3 regions of the Protofrankia symbiont of Coriaria ruscifolia genome follow, and region 1 is predicted to be linked to each of the others. Evidence: riboswitches for the same ligand, from Rfam matches in the RefSeq annotation. Region 1 holds a riboswitch; each other region holds the start of a gene.

Region 1 (3,968 bases):
GGCCCAGATGGGCGGTGTGCCGTGCCCGCGCGGCTTGCGCATCCCGGTAGCGACCGTCGTCGGTACGATCGCCGATAGGATGGCCGTCGGCGAAATCACGTCCGAGCTTCCCGAGCTTCCCGAGCTCACCGCCGAGGACGTGCGCGAAGCCTTGTTGTTCGCCGCCAAGGCCGTACGTGAGCAGCAGCTCCCTTTGCTGGCCGGAGCGTGAGGTTCCTCCTCGACAACAACCTGTCCCAACGCCTCGCCGAAGGTCCGCGCGGTGTGGGTCACGACGTGGTCCATGTTCGTGACCTGGCCATGGGCTCGGCAGACGACGAGACGGTACTTGCCTTTGCCCGCGACGACGACCGCGTTGCTCATCTCGGCAGATACGGATTTCGACGGGATTCTCGCTCGATCCGGTATGGACCGGCCTTCGGTGATTCTCTTCCGTCGTGACGGGGTCGCCGGCCATCCGAGCAACTCGGCTTGCTGATCGCTAATCTCGGTCAGCTTGCCGCTGCCCTAGACCGTCGAGGAGCATAACCGGTTCGGTAACGGGACCTCCAGCGAGCGAACCGTTTCGGCGTCGTCATTTGTCTACCTTCATTTCAAGAACCTGCAGGTCGGTTCGGCGCAGCCGTTTGGGACGTTTGACGAGGCGCTGCCGGCGGACAACGGAATCCGGTGCGGGGTTGGGCGATCGACCCAGACACGAATGCCCCGATCCAGGTGTACGTGTACGTGGACGGGACCGCCGGCTACGCGACGACGGCCGACGTGTCGCGTCCCGACGTGGACAATGCGTTTCACCGCGGGGTGAACCACGGGTTTGACTTCATTGTGCCGGTCTGCGCTGGCAGGCACACGGTGTGCGTATGGGATCAAATTTGGCGGCGGGAACAACCCCCAGCTGGGTTGCAGGTCTGTCCGGGTCTGAGGTGACAGGAGTTGTCCGGGTCGTCCATGGGGGCCCGGACAACTGACATCCCGACCGGTGGCCAAGGAGCGGGCGGGATGTCGGTCGGCCCCGGCCAAAGGTGGCGCGATCATTGTTTTCGCGCCGCCGGAGGTGTCGTTGTGAGGCGTTGTTCAGTCGCCGAGGCCGGCGGTTTCGAAGGCGGCCAGTGACGGGCGGATGGTCGCGGTTGGCTTGCCCGTCGACACCAGTGGGTCGAGGGTCTTCAGCCCGTCCCCGGTGTTGAAGATGACGGTCTCGGCATCGGGGTCGAGTAGGCCCTCGCGCAGCAGCCGCCGCAGGCAGGCGACGGTGACGCCGCCCGCGGTCTCGCCGAAGACACCCTCGGTCCGGGCCAGCAGGCGAATTCCCTCGACGATCTCGGGATCGGTGACGTCGGTGATCGCACCGCTGGTCCGCCGTGCCACGTCGAGGGCGTACGGGCCGTCCGCGGGGTTGCCGATCGACAGCGATTTGGCAATGGTGGACGGCTTCATCGGCGAGACCGTGTCCACCCCACGGGCGAAGGCTGCTGCGACCGGGTTGCAGCCCTGCGCCTGCGCGCCGAAAACCCGGTACGGGGTCGGCTCCACCAGGCCGAGACGGCCGAGCTCACCGAAAGCCTTGTCGATCTTGGTCAGCAGCGACCCGGACGCGATCGGCACCACGACCTGCTCCGGCAGTCGCCAGCCGAGCTGCTCGGCGACCTCGTAGCCGAGCGTCTTGGACCCCTCGGCGTAGAACGGCCGGACGTTGACGTTGACGAACGCCCACTCGTACTCACCGGACAGCTCACTGCACAGGCGGTTCACGTCGTCGTAGTTGCCGTCGATCGCGACCAGCGTGCCGCCGTAGACGGCGGTCGACACGGTCTTGCCGTCCTCGAGGTCGTGCGGGATCAGTACCACTGAGCGAAGTCCGGCGGAGGCGGCGTGGGCCGCCACCGACTGGGCCAGGTTGCCGGTGGACGCGCAGGCGACCGTGGTGTATCCATGCTCGCGCGCGGCTGACAGCGCCACCGACACGACCCTGTCCTTGAACGAGTGGGTGGGGTTCGCGCTGTCGTCCTTGACCCACAGTGTCCGCATTCCGAGCTCGGCGGCGAGGCGGGTGGCCGGGCGCAACGGCGTCCAGCCCGCTCCGAGGGACACCCGGCGTGCGGGGTCGTGGCCGGCGGGCAGCAGCCCGACGTAGCGCCACAGATTGGTGGGACCGGCCTCGATGGATGCCCGGGTAACCCGGCGCAGCGCGGACTCGTCGTAGGCAATCTCCAGCGGGGCGAAACACTCGATACAGACGTGCGTCGGCGAGAGCGCATAGGTGGCACCGCAGTAACGACACGACAGGGATACCGCGGGATTGACGACGTCAGAGCTGATCGTTGAGAGGCGCTCGGGAGCGACTGTCATCTGTGAAACTCCTCATCTTTCCCGAGAGCCGGATGCATCTCAGGACGGAATTAGCACCTGCCGCGCACTGATGCGGGTGGTTGCCGGGGCTTCACTGGGCCGGTCCCTCTGCCCCTCTGGATGAGCCGTATGCGGTTGTCCTTCCGTACTGTAGTCGTGTGCGGCCTGACGTGCACCGTTGGTTCAAGCATAGGACGTATTACGGGCATGACTTCTCGCCCGGGGAACTGCTGGCCCGCAAGGTGGGTCCGATCAGCGTGGTACTGCCCGCGCTGAACGAGGCGGCCACCGTCGGTGAGATCGTTGCGGCGGTTCGCCGTGATCTCGTGGCCGCGGTACCCCTCGTCGACGAGATCGTCGTCATCGACCCCGGCTCGGTCGACGCGACCGCGTCCGAGGCGGCCGCCGCGGGTGCCGCGGTGTTCGCCGAGGAGCGGATCCTCACCGGCTACGGGCGTGTCGCCGGCAAGGGCGAGGCCCTGTGGAAGTCCCTGTACGCAACGTCCGGGGACATCGTGGTCTTCGTCGACGCCGACCTGGAGGACTTCGACGCGAGCCTGGTTACCGGGTTGCTCGGGCCGCTGCTGACCGAGGACGCGGTGTCCTACGTCAAAGCGTCCTATGACCGGCCGCTGGCGAAGGGGCTGCTGCCCGGCGGTGGTGGACGGGTCACCGAACTCGTCGCGCGTCCCCTGCTCAACCTGCACTGGCCGCAGCTTGCCGGGCTGGTGCAGCCGCTTGCCGGAGAGTTCGCCGGCCGACGGGCACTGCTGGAGCAGCTCCCGTTCGTCTCCGGCTACGGTATCGAGTTCGCCCAGGTCGTGGACGTGTTCTCACTCGCCGGGGTGGACGCTCTCGCGCAGGTCGAGGTCGGCCGCAAGGTCCATCGCCACCAGTCCGACGAGGCTCTCGGGCGGATGGCCGCGGAGATCATCCATGCGGCGTGGGCACGGTTGGGCATCCACGGTGGCACTCTCGGTGGGACGCTGACCCAGTTCGGCCGCGGTGACGGCGGGTTGCAACCGCGTACCCACCAGGTGGGGGTGCAGGAGCGCCCGCCGATGATCACCATTCCGGAGTACGCCGCCCGCCACGCCCGTCCGGGCTGCGGCCCGACGGAAAGCACCTGACCGAGGTCCCGCCACACCAGGTGGGCCGCACCGGGCAGGTTGGCCACAATTGGTGACAAATCGACGCCGGAACGCGGCAGGAGCATGGACACCGTACCACCCGACCCGCCACGAACAGTACGAACAGTACGAACAGTACGAACAGGAGGACATTGCCGATGAGCGTCCGGGTCGTCTATACCGATCTCGATGGGACCATGGTGGGGCCGTACGGATGCTTCTTCCGGGCTGAAGATCACTCCACCACATTGGACCCGGCTCGTGCCCTGATCGATCTGCACCAGGCCGGCATCGCGCTGGTCCTGGTCAGCGGACGGACGCGTCCCCAGCTCACCGAGGCCGCCTCGATCTTCGGTGCGGACGGGTTCATCGCCGAACTCGGCGCCATCGTCGGCTGGGACCACGGGCGCAGCAGCCAGATCCTGCGCGGAGCCATGCCCGCGACGTTCGACCGGATACCCGACGAGCTGATCACGGCGTTGCTCGCGC
Region 2 (3,968 bases), on a different contig from region 1:
GAACACCGGTTCCATACCGAGTCGCTTCTGGAAGGCCAGATGCCCGTCGAACACCGGCCGGTAGGCGGCGATGGCATCCTGGGAGTTGCGCTCCGCGTAGTAACCGGCCGTACCGGCGCCGACCGTCGCCAGAGTACGGTCGTGGCCGTAGTGCGCCCACCGCTCACGGTAGTAGTGGACGAGTTCGGCGTACGGCTCGATCGGGTTGGTGACGTTGGCCGAGAACAGCGGGTCACCGTACCGGGCGGCTAGATCAACCGACTCCTTGCTGGTGGCACTGCCGTGCCAGACGCGGATCGGTTGCTGCAGCGGCCGGGGCCAGACCTCGGCGTCCTGCAGCGCGGGCCGGAACCGCGGGTCGGCGGTGACCTTGTCCTGCCGCCAGATCCGGCGGAAAAGCTCGTAGGACTCGGCGTTGCGGTCCCACTGGTCGTCGGGGGTGACGTGGAACAGCCCCCGCTGGGCGGCGCCGTTGCCCTTGCCGATGATCAGCTCCAGCCGGCCGCCGGAGAGGTGATCGAGGGTGGCGTAGTCCTCGTAGGCCCGCACCGGGTCGAGCAGGCTCAGCGTCGTGACCGCGGTGAACAGCCGGAGCCGGGTGGTGAGCGCGGCCAGGTGGCTGAGCACGACCGGCGGGGAGGAGGAGATGAACGGCCGTTCGTGCCGTTCCCCCACCCCGAAGCCGTCGAAGCCGAGTTCCTCGGCCAGCAACGCGTTGTCGATCACCTCGCGGAACCGGTCGGTGGTCGACGTCCGCGCTCCGGTGACCGGGTCCGGGGCGTGCACGATCAGCGTGATGGCCAGAAACTTCACGACACCGCCTTCACCGCCGGACCCGGCACGTCGAGTGGTGCGAGGGACACGGGCGGGGACAGGGACGCAGATAGCGCGAGGCCGAGGTGCTCGCGCAACGTGGTGCCCTTGTACTCGGCGCGGAACACACCGCGTTCCTGCAGCAGCGGTACGACGGTGTCGACGAACCCGTCCAGCCCACCCGGGGTGATGTGCGGGACGAGTATGAACCCGTCACTGGCGTCGGCCTGCACGAGGTCGTTGATCGCGCCGGCCACCGTCGCCGGGGAACCGATGAACGTCTGCCTCCCGGTGACCTCGATGACCAGTTCCCGGATGGAGAGGTTCTTCGCCTCGGCGAGCTGGCGCCATTCGTTCGCGGTGGCCAGTCGATCCCCGAACATCCGCACGCTGGCCCGGCCGCGGGCGATCGTGTTCTCCCCCGGATCGGGGTCGACGGAGGGTAGCGGCCCGTCCGGGTCGTAGCCGGACAGGTCACGGTTCCACAGCTGCTCGAGGAACTTGATCGCGGTCTGGCCGCTGACCTGCTGCAGCCGGACCTCGTGCGCGATCTCGGCCGCCTCGGCGTCGGTGTCGCCGAGCACGAACGTCGCCGCGGGCAGGATCAGCAGCTGGTCACGGGCACGGCCGTACCGGGCCAGCCGTCCCTTGACGTCGGCGTAAAACGCCTGCCCAGCTTCCAGGGTGCCGTGCCGGCCGAAGATCGCGTCTGCGCTCGAGGCGGCGAACTCCCGTCCCCCGTCGGAGTCACCGGCCTGGAAGATCACGGGACGCCCCTGCGGGCTGCGCGGGACGTTGAACTGGCCGGCGATGTCGAAATGCGCGTCATGGTGAGCGAACGCGCCCGGGCGCGGATCGCGCAGGAACACCCCGCCGTCCTTGTCTGCGACGATCTCGTCACCGCGCCAGGAGTCGAACAGCTCCCACGCCGTCCGCAGGAACGTCCTGGCCCGCTCGTAACGCGCCTGCTCGGGCAGGAAGCCGCCGCGGCGGAAGTTCTCGCCGGTGAAGGCGTCCCAGGAGGTGACCACGTTCCACGCCGCCCGACCGCCGGAGAGGTGATCGAGGCTGGCGAACTGCCGCGCCACCTCGTAGGGCTCGTTGAACGTGGAGTTGATCGTGCCGGCCAGGCCGAGCCGGTCGGTGACCGCGGCGAGCGCGGCCAGCACCGTGAAGGTGTCCGGACGGCCCACCACGTCGAGGTCGTGGATCAGCCCGTTCTGCTCGCGCAGCCGCAACCCCTCGGCGAGGAACAGAAAGTCGAACTTTCCGCGCTCTGCCGTCTGCGCAAAATGGACGAACGAGCTGAACTCGATGTGGCTGCCCGCAGCAGGATCGCTCCATACCGTGGTGTTGTTGACGCCTGGAAAATGAGCGGCGAGATGGATCGGCTTGATCGGCTTGCTCATCGTCCGGTGTCCCTTTCAGGCGGCCGCGATTCCAGATCGGTGGCGCGGCGATGTCAGCACGAGTGGTAATCGGTTCGCCGATCACGGCACGTCGAAACCGGTTGGGTCAGGGGCGGCGGATTGGGTCAGGAGCGATTGGGTCAGGGACGACAGAGCGCGCCGGCGACACGGCACAGATCGATGTGCCGACGCAGGAACAGGCCGACCACACCACGTCGCGGCTCGGGCGCGTGGACGGCAGGCGGACCCGGGATCAGCTGCATGTGTCGTCACCTCCTGCCGATCGATGCCCGGCCGGCCCCATCCCACGGCTGGGCCTGGGGAACCGGGATCGTCCCAGCCGGCCTCACCTGGAGCACCCGCCGCGCGGGAGGTTGCCGGTCAGCGAGCCAGGGCCTGCTGCCGACACTCATGACCTTCTTCGAAGGTACCCTGAGGCACAGGCAAAGTCTATTTCCTATCGATATACTTGGCATTGTTTGATCATTACGTTTGATCATTACGTTTGATCGTTATGCGTGATCGTTACATGCGGAATGCGGGGCCGCCGGGCGGACGACCGAATCGGTTTTCGTCAGGCATGGATGACACAAGATCGGATCGGCGGATGATTGTGACGAACGCACACGTCCTGCGCATACGCCCGGTCGTGGCTGCATTGTGACCGCGCGCTACCACTGGTTCCTGCCGACCGGGGGTGACGGCCGCAACCTGGCCTCCGGAGTGCACGGGCTGGGCATCGGCGGGGTGCTGGCACCCGCCCGCGCCGGTCGGCCGGCGTCACTGACCTACCTCACGCAGCTGGCGCAGGCCGTCGACTCGCTGGGCTATGAAGCGGTGCTGACTCCGACCGGCGCGCACTGCGCCGACGCGTGGGTCGTGACGGCTGCGCTGATCGCGCAGACCAGCCGGCTGAAGTTCCTCGTCGCGTTCCGTCCCGGCCTGGTCGAGCCGGCACTGGCCGCACACATGGCCGCAACCTTCCAGCAACTGTCGGACGGACGGCTGCAGCTCAACGTCGTCACCGGCAGCAGCGGCGCCGAGCAGCACGCCTACGGCGACCAGCTCGGCCACGACGCACGGTACGCGCGGGCCGAGGAGTTCCTCGAGATCGTGCGCCGGTTGTGGAGCGGCGCCGAGTTCGACCACCACGGGAGGTTCTACGACCTGCGGGGCGCCCTGCTGCGCGATCCGCCGGTGCCGTACCCGGAGGTCTACCTGGGCGGCTCGTCCGATGCGGCGCTGGCGGTCGCGGCCCGGCAGGCCGACAGCTACCTGACCTGGGGCGAACCACCGGCGCTCGTCGCAGAGAAGATCGACCGGGTGCGCGACCTGGCCGCGGCGCAGGGACGGCGGCTGCGGTTCGGTCTACGCATCCACGTCATCACCCGGGACACGGCCGCGCAGGCGTGGGCCGACGCCGACCGGCTCATCGCCGGCCTGGACGACGCCACGATCGCGGCCGGGCAGCAGCGGCTGCGCACGTTGGAGTCGGTCGGCCAGCGGCGGATGCTGGACCTGCACGGCGGCTCGCGTGACCGGCTGGTCGTGGCACCGAACCTGTGGGCGGGCATCGGCCTGGTGCGCGGCGGCGCCGGCACGGCACTGGTCGGCAGCCACGAGGAGGTCGCCGAGCGGATCGCCGAGTACCGCGCCGCCGGTATCGAGGAGTTCGTCCTGTCGGGGTATCCGCACCTGGAGGAGGCCTACGCCTTCGCCGAGGGCGTGCGTCCGCTCCTCGGCGAA
Region 3 (3,968 bases), on a different contig from region 1:
GGCGGACTCGTTCGGCGACCGTGTGGGTGTGGCTCGCCGCGAGCGCTGCGAGTACCTGCATGCCGATGGTCGCCGCGGCGTCCGGCTCCGGTGACGGTCTGAGCAGATGGGCCATGGCAAGGTTCAGGACGGCGTGCTGCTCCTCCTCCGCGGAGAAGTTGCCACCCCGGGTCCGGTAGGCCGTGACCGCTACCGGCGTCCACTGGTCGACGGCCGCGGCGTCGCCGAGCCGGGCCGCGATCCCCGCGCGGAACATGGCCACCGCCGCTTCCCCGACCGGTGTTTCTCCGGGCGCCGGGCGAAAGTCGCCGGCCGTCGTCTCCATGCGGTCCAGCGCGGCACTGGCCGCGGCGGCGTCCCCGAGCGCGACATGGGTCCTGGCCTCGTAGGCGGACATCCGGGCGCGGACGTAGGGATGGTCCCAGCGGTCTGCGGCACGCAGATGATCCAGCGCGGCCGTGTAGCGGCCCGTGTAGTACGCGATCGACGAGTGCAGCGCGGCCACCGAAGCGGCAAGCACCGGTTCCCCCGCCTCGTCGGCATAGTGCTCCGACAGCATCGCGAACCGACGGGCCGAACGCATGTCCCCGGTGTTGAACGCCAACCGACCGAGGAAGAACACGAACTGGCCGCCGAGCAGGGTCACCCGCTGCCGCGTCTTGCCCGCTGTCCGGCCGTCAAGGATCGCCTCGACCTGACGCCAGCGGTCCACGACCCGGGGCAGCAGGTCGACGTGGGGAACCGGCGTGTACACCACGGCGATCTCATCGACGTCGGTTTCCAGTTCGACGAGCGTCAGTGCGTCCGGGCCAGCCGTCGAGATCCGCTGGTAGGTGTCGGCTGCGAGCGCCGATGCCGCAGCCAGGGCCGAGGTCTGGAGTACCTGCCGCCGGTCCGTGGCATCCTCCCCTCGTTGCTCTCGCGGGTCGGGTGGGTTGTGGCGTCGTGTCCGTCGTTCCTGCCATGCCTGTCCGCGCAGCGTACGCAGTTCCCCGCCGGCGTCCAGTGCCACGTCCAGCGCGTCGACGAGGTTCTCGGACGGTACGTCCCGGCCCGACTCGGCCTGTGATACGTAGGCGCGTTTGAAACCGATCGTGACGGGTCCAGATTGGCTTGGAGTCAGGCTGCGTAGAACGCGACCAGGGCGAGATCACGCTCCCGCTCGAAGTCGGTCTGATCCGCCGCTCGGTAGTCGTCACTGGTGGCCTCGAAGGTCGGGCCATCGGCGTGAGCGGAGCACCGCTTCGTGTCGGGAATCGCGTTTCTGGTCCAGACGCTGCTGGGGAAATGATGTGGGACACGGTCGGGACCTCCTGGGGTCGCGGTTGAGGCCCCGCCTGGCGTTTGGGTCACCGGTTCGGGGCCGCCTATCGTGATCGTTCCCCCGTGGAGATCCGTCTCGGTGCCGATAGCTCGCGCACCTACGCAGGTCAGCGACCTGCGTAGAAACACCAGTGCACGCAGCTGCTTCGGACTTAAGGAGTCGTAATGAAATAAGTAATGCAACTGCAGGCCTCTGATCGGGGCAAACGCGCCTCAAGAAAACAACTAATTTATTTACGACTACTAAGCTTGGTTTATGAGCTTCAGGAGGATCACTATCAGTGTCCCGGAAGAGATCGCGGCGAAGGCGCAGCGGGCTGCCGACGCCGGCCAGGTGGAGTCGGTGTCGGCCTACTTCGCCGGTCTGGCTGCTGCCGAGCCGGACTGGGCGCAGGCTCAGGAGATCCTGGACCAGATGATCGAAGAGGCTGCCGGGTTGGACGATGCCGCGCGTGGCTGGGCGCGATCGGTGCTGGAAGCTGGCGATATTGATGTGTTACTGGTAGAGAAGCTTCGGGCCACGGTTGTCACCTCTGATCCGCACGATCTACACAAGTTGGACCCCGCGCTCGGCCTTGTCGTGGTCTGACGGCGCTGTGGTCCCGGCCAAAGGGCCAAAGGTGACGGGATCATGCTTCTTCCGTCGCCGGAGGCCCAAGTCCCCGGGTTGCTGGAGGAGGCAGTGGGGGAGGGCAGGGGGCGGCAGATGTGCGCAGTCCCGATCACGGTCTTCTCGTCCTTCGAGCGCGGGGGACTTCATCCTCGGCAGCTGGAGGCGCCCGGCTGTTTCTCTACTTTGTCAATCGATATTGACGGATAATCCGCGGACGGGTAGCTTCAGGCGCCGAGCGTCAGCGTCAAGCTCTGGCTTGCTGGCCGGCAACTCTCGTCCGCGGTCGGGCGCTCCGGATGAGAGCCCGGTGCGACGAACCAGTCGCGCAGGCGTGTGTCTTGGTTGTAGGAGGAAGCCAGCGTGCAGCAGTCGCATGGCCGTGCCTGCGCTGTTTCGCCGTGCCGTACCCCGGCGACCTTCTCACGACGGCACATCGACCTGCAGCGAGTAACCAGCTGTCTGTGTTGTAGCTACCGGCCCCTGAGCTGATACCGGACCCGCTCGCCGTTGGGCGCGGCGGTCCTCACGCGACTGGCCCCTGTTGCCAGGGCGCGGTGCGCCTCTCAACATCATGTGCCCTCTGACCTCAGCAGTCCTGGCGCCGTGCAGGTCGGCGTCATCGTGTCTGTCACTCGGCGTCATCGTGTTCGTTGCGTTGTCCGTCCCGGTCCGTCCGGGATTGGAGTGCGCGGGCACGCGGTCCCACCGGTGGCTTCTTCGGATCCCTCGCAGGAGAGAACTGTTGTGAATTGATCATTTCGGCCCGGACCCACTCGGTGGGCGGTGGCTGTTGCCGCGCTCGCCGCGGCCTCGACGTTGTTGAGCGCCTGTGGCTCCGATGACGACGAGCCCGCGAGCGGCGCGAGCGCCGGTGCGGGCCGGGCGGGGGGCACGCTGACCTTCGCGGTGGGCTCGGACGCGGGATGCGTGGACCCGCAGCAGGGAGGCAGCAACGACACGGTCTACTCGCTGCGGCAGATCGTCGACTCGTTGACCGACCAGAACCCCCAGACGGGCGAGATCGTGCCGTGGCTGGCGGAACGCTGGGAGATCAGCCCGGACGCGAAGACGTTCACCTTCCACCTGCGGCCCGGCGCGACGTTCAGCGACGGGACGCCGGTGAATGCGCGGTCGGTCAAGGACAACTTCGACGCGATACCGAAGTTGGGCACGTTGGCCGTCCTGGGGCAGGGCTACCTCAGCGGTTACGAGGGCACCACGGTGGTCGACGACCTCACCGCCGCGGTCGCGTTCAAACAGGCGAACGCCCAGTTCCTGCAGGCCACCTCGACGTTCTCCCTGGGACTGGTGTCGGGGGCCAGCGTCGCCAAGACCCCGCAGCAGCGCTGCCGCGACGGTGTGGTCGGGTCCGGTTCGTTCGCGCTGTCCAAGTACGTGCCAAACCAGTCGATCACGTTGGTGAAGCGCAAGGACTACAACTGGGGTTCGTCCCTGTGGGCGAAGAAGGGTGAGGCCTACCTGGACACGCTCGTGTTCAAGGTGGTCCCCGAGGCAGGTGTGCGCACCGCCAGCCTGGCCTCCGGCCAGGTCGACGCGATCGGCAGCGTGAGCCGCTCCGACGAGTCGGCGCTCAAGGGCGGCGGGGTCAACCTGCAGGCACGGGCCAACCCCGGGGTGGTGTTCAGCCTAGGGTTGAACAACTCCAGACCGATCCTGCAGGACGAGAAGGTGCGGCAGGCCATCCTGTTCGCTATCGACCGGCGGCAGGTCGTCGACACGGTGTTCCCGACCGGCACCCAGCCGGCGACGAGCATCCTGGCGCACACGACCCCGAGCTACCAGGATCTGAGCTCGGGCGTGCTCTTCGACGCCGCCAGGGCCAGATCGTTGCTGGACTCCGCCGGCTGGACGCCCGGCGGTGACAGGATCCGGCAGAAGGACGGCACCCCGCTGCGCCTGACGGTGGACTGGTTCACCAACGCGGCTACCAACAAGTCGACGCTGGAGCTGATCCAGCAGCAGCTGAAGGCGGTCGGCATCGATATCGTGTTGAAGGAGCAGCAGATCGCCC

What was found. Region 1 has a riboswitch for S-adenosylmethionine ahead of thrC (threonine synthase). Riboswitches for the same ligand answer to the same signal wherever they lie in the genome.
Region 2: linked by a shared signal. The riboswitch ahead of CV1CTNOD_RS28060 (putative leader peptide) and the one ahead of thrC (threonine synthase) in region 1 are both predicted to bind S-adenosylmethionine.
Region 3: linked by a shared signal. The riboswitch ahead of CV1CTNOD_RS28055 (putative leader peptide) and the one ahead of thrC (threonine synthase) in region 1 are both predicted to bind S-adenosylmethionine.

The regions. Positions count from the first base shown of each region.
Region 1 is NZ_CAAAFR010000203.1:12,065-16,032, reverse strand. Features, by position in the region: gene CV1CTNOD_RS23630 (DUF433 domain-containing protein) at 1-211, shown strand, start outside; gene CV1CTNOD_RS27165 (DUF5615 family PIN-like protein) at 208-441, shown strand; gene thrC (threonine synthase) at 1,075-2,349, opposite strand; SAM riboswitch class I at 2,359-2,476, opposite strand; gene CV1CTNOD_RS23615 (glucosyl-3-phosphoglycerate synthase) at 2,508-3,479, shown strand; gene CV1CTNOD_RS23610 (HAD family hydrolase) at 3,638-3,968, shown strand, end outside.
Region 2 is NZ_CAAAFR010000015.1:64,059-68,026, reverse strand. Features, by position in the region: gene CV1CTNOD_RS01795 (LLM class flavin-dependent oxidoreductase) at 1-813, opposite strand, end outside; gene CV1CTNOD_RS01790 (NtaA/DmoA family FMN-dependent monooxygenase) at 810-2,222, opposite strand; gene CV1CTNOD_RS28060 (putative leader peptide) at 2,363-2,485, opposite strand; SAM riboswitch class IV at 2,537-2,639, opposite strand; gene CV1CTNOD_RS01785 (LLM class flavin-dependent oxidoreductase) at 2,883-3,968, shown strand, end outside; gene CV1CTNOD_RS01780 (dipeptide ABC transporter ATP-binding protein) at 3,929-3,968, opposite strand, start outside.
Region 3 is NZ_CAAAFR010000015.1:55,839-59,806, forward strand. Features, by position in the region: gene CV1CTNOD_RS01750 (hypothetical protein) at 1-1,012, opposite strand, end outside; gene CV1CTNOD_RS25295 (hypothetical protein) at 1,120-1,353, opposite strand; gene CV1CTNOD_RS25300 (hypothetical protein) at 1,580-1,912, shown strand; SAM riboswitch class IV at 2,164-2,274, shown strand; gene CV1CTNOD_RS28055 (putative leader peptide) at 2,297-2,425, shown strand; gene CV1CTNOD_RS01760 (ABC transporter substrate-binding protein) at 2,720-3,968, shown strand, end outside.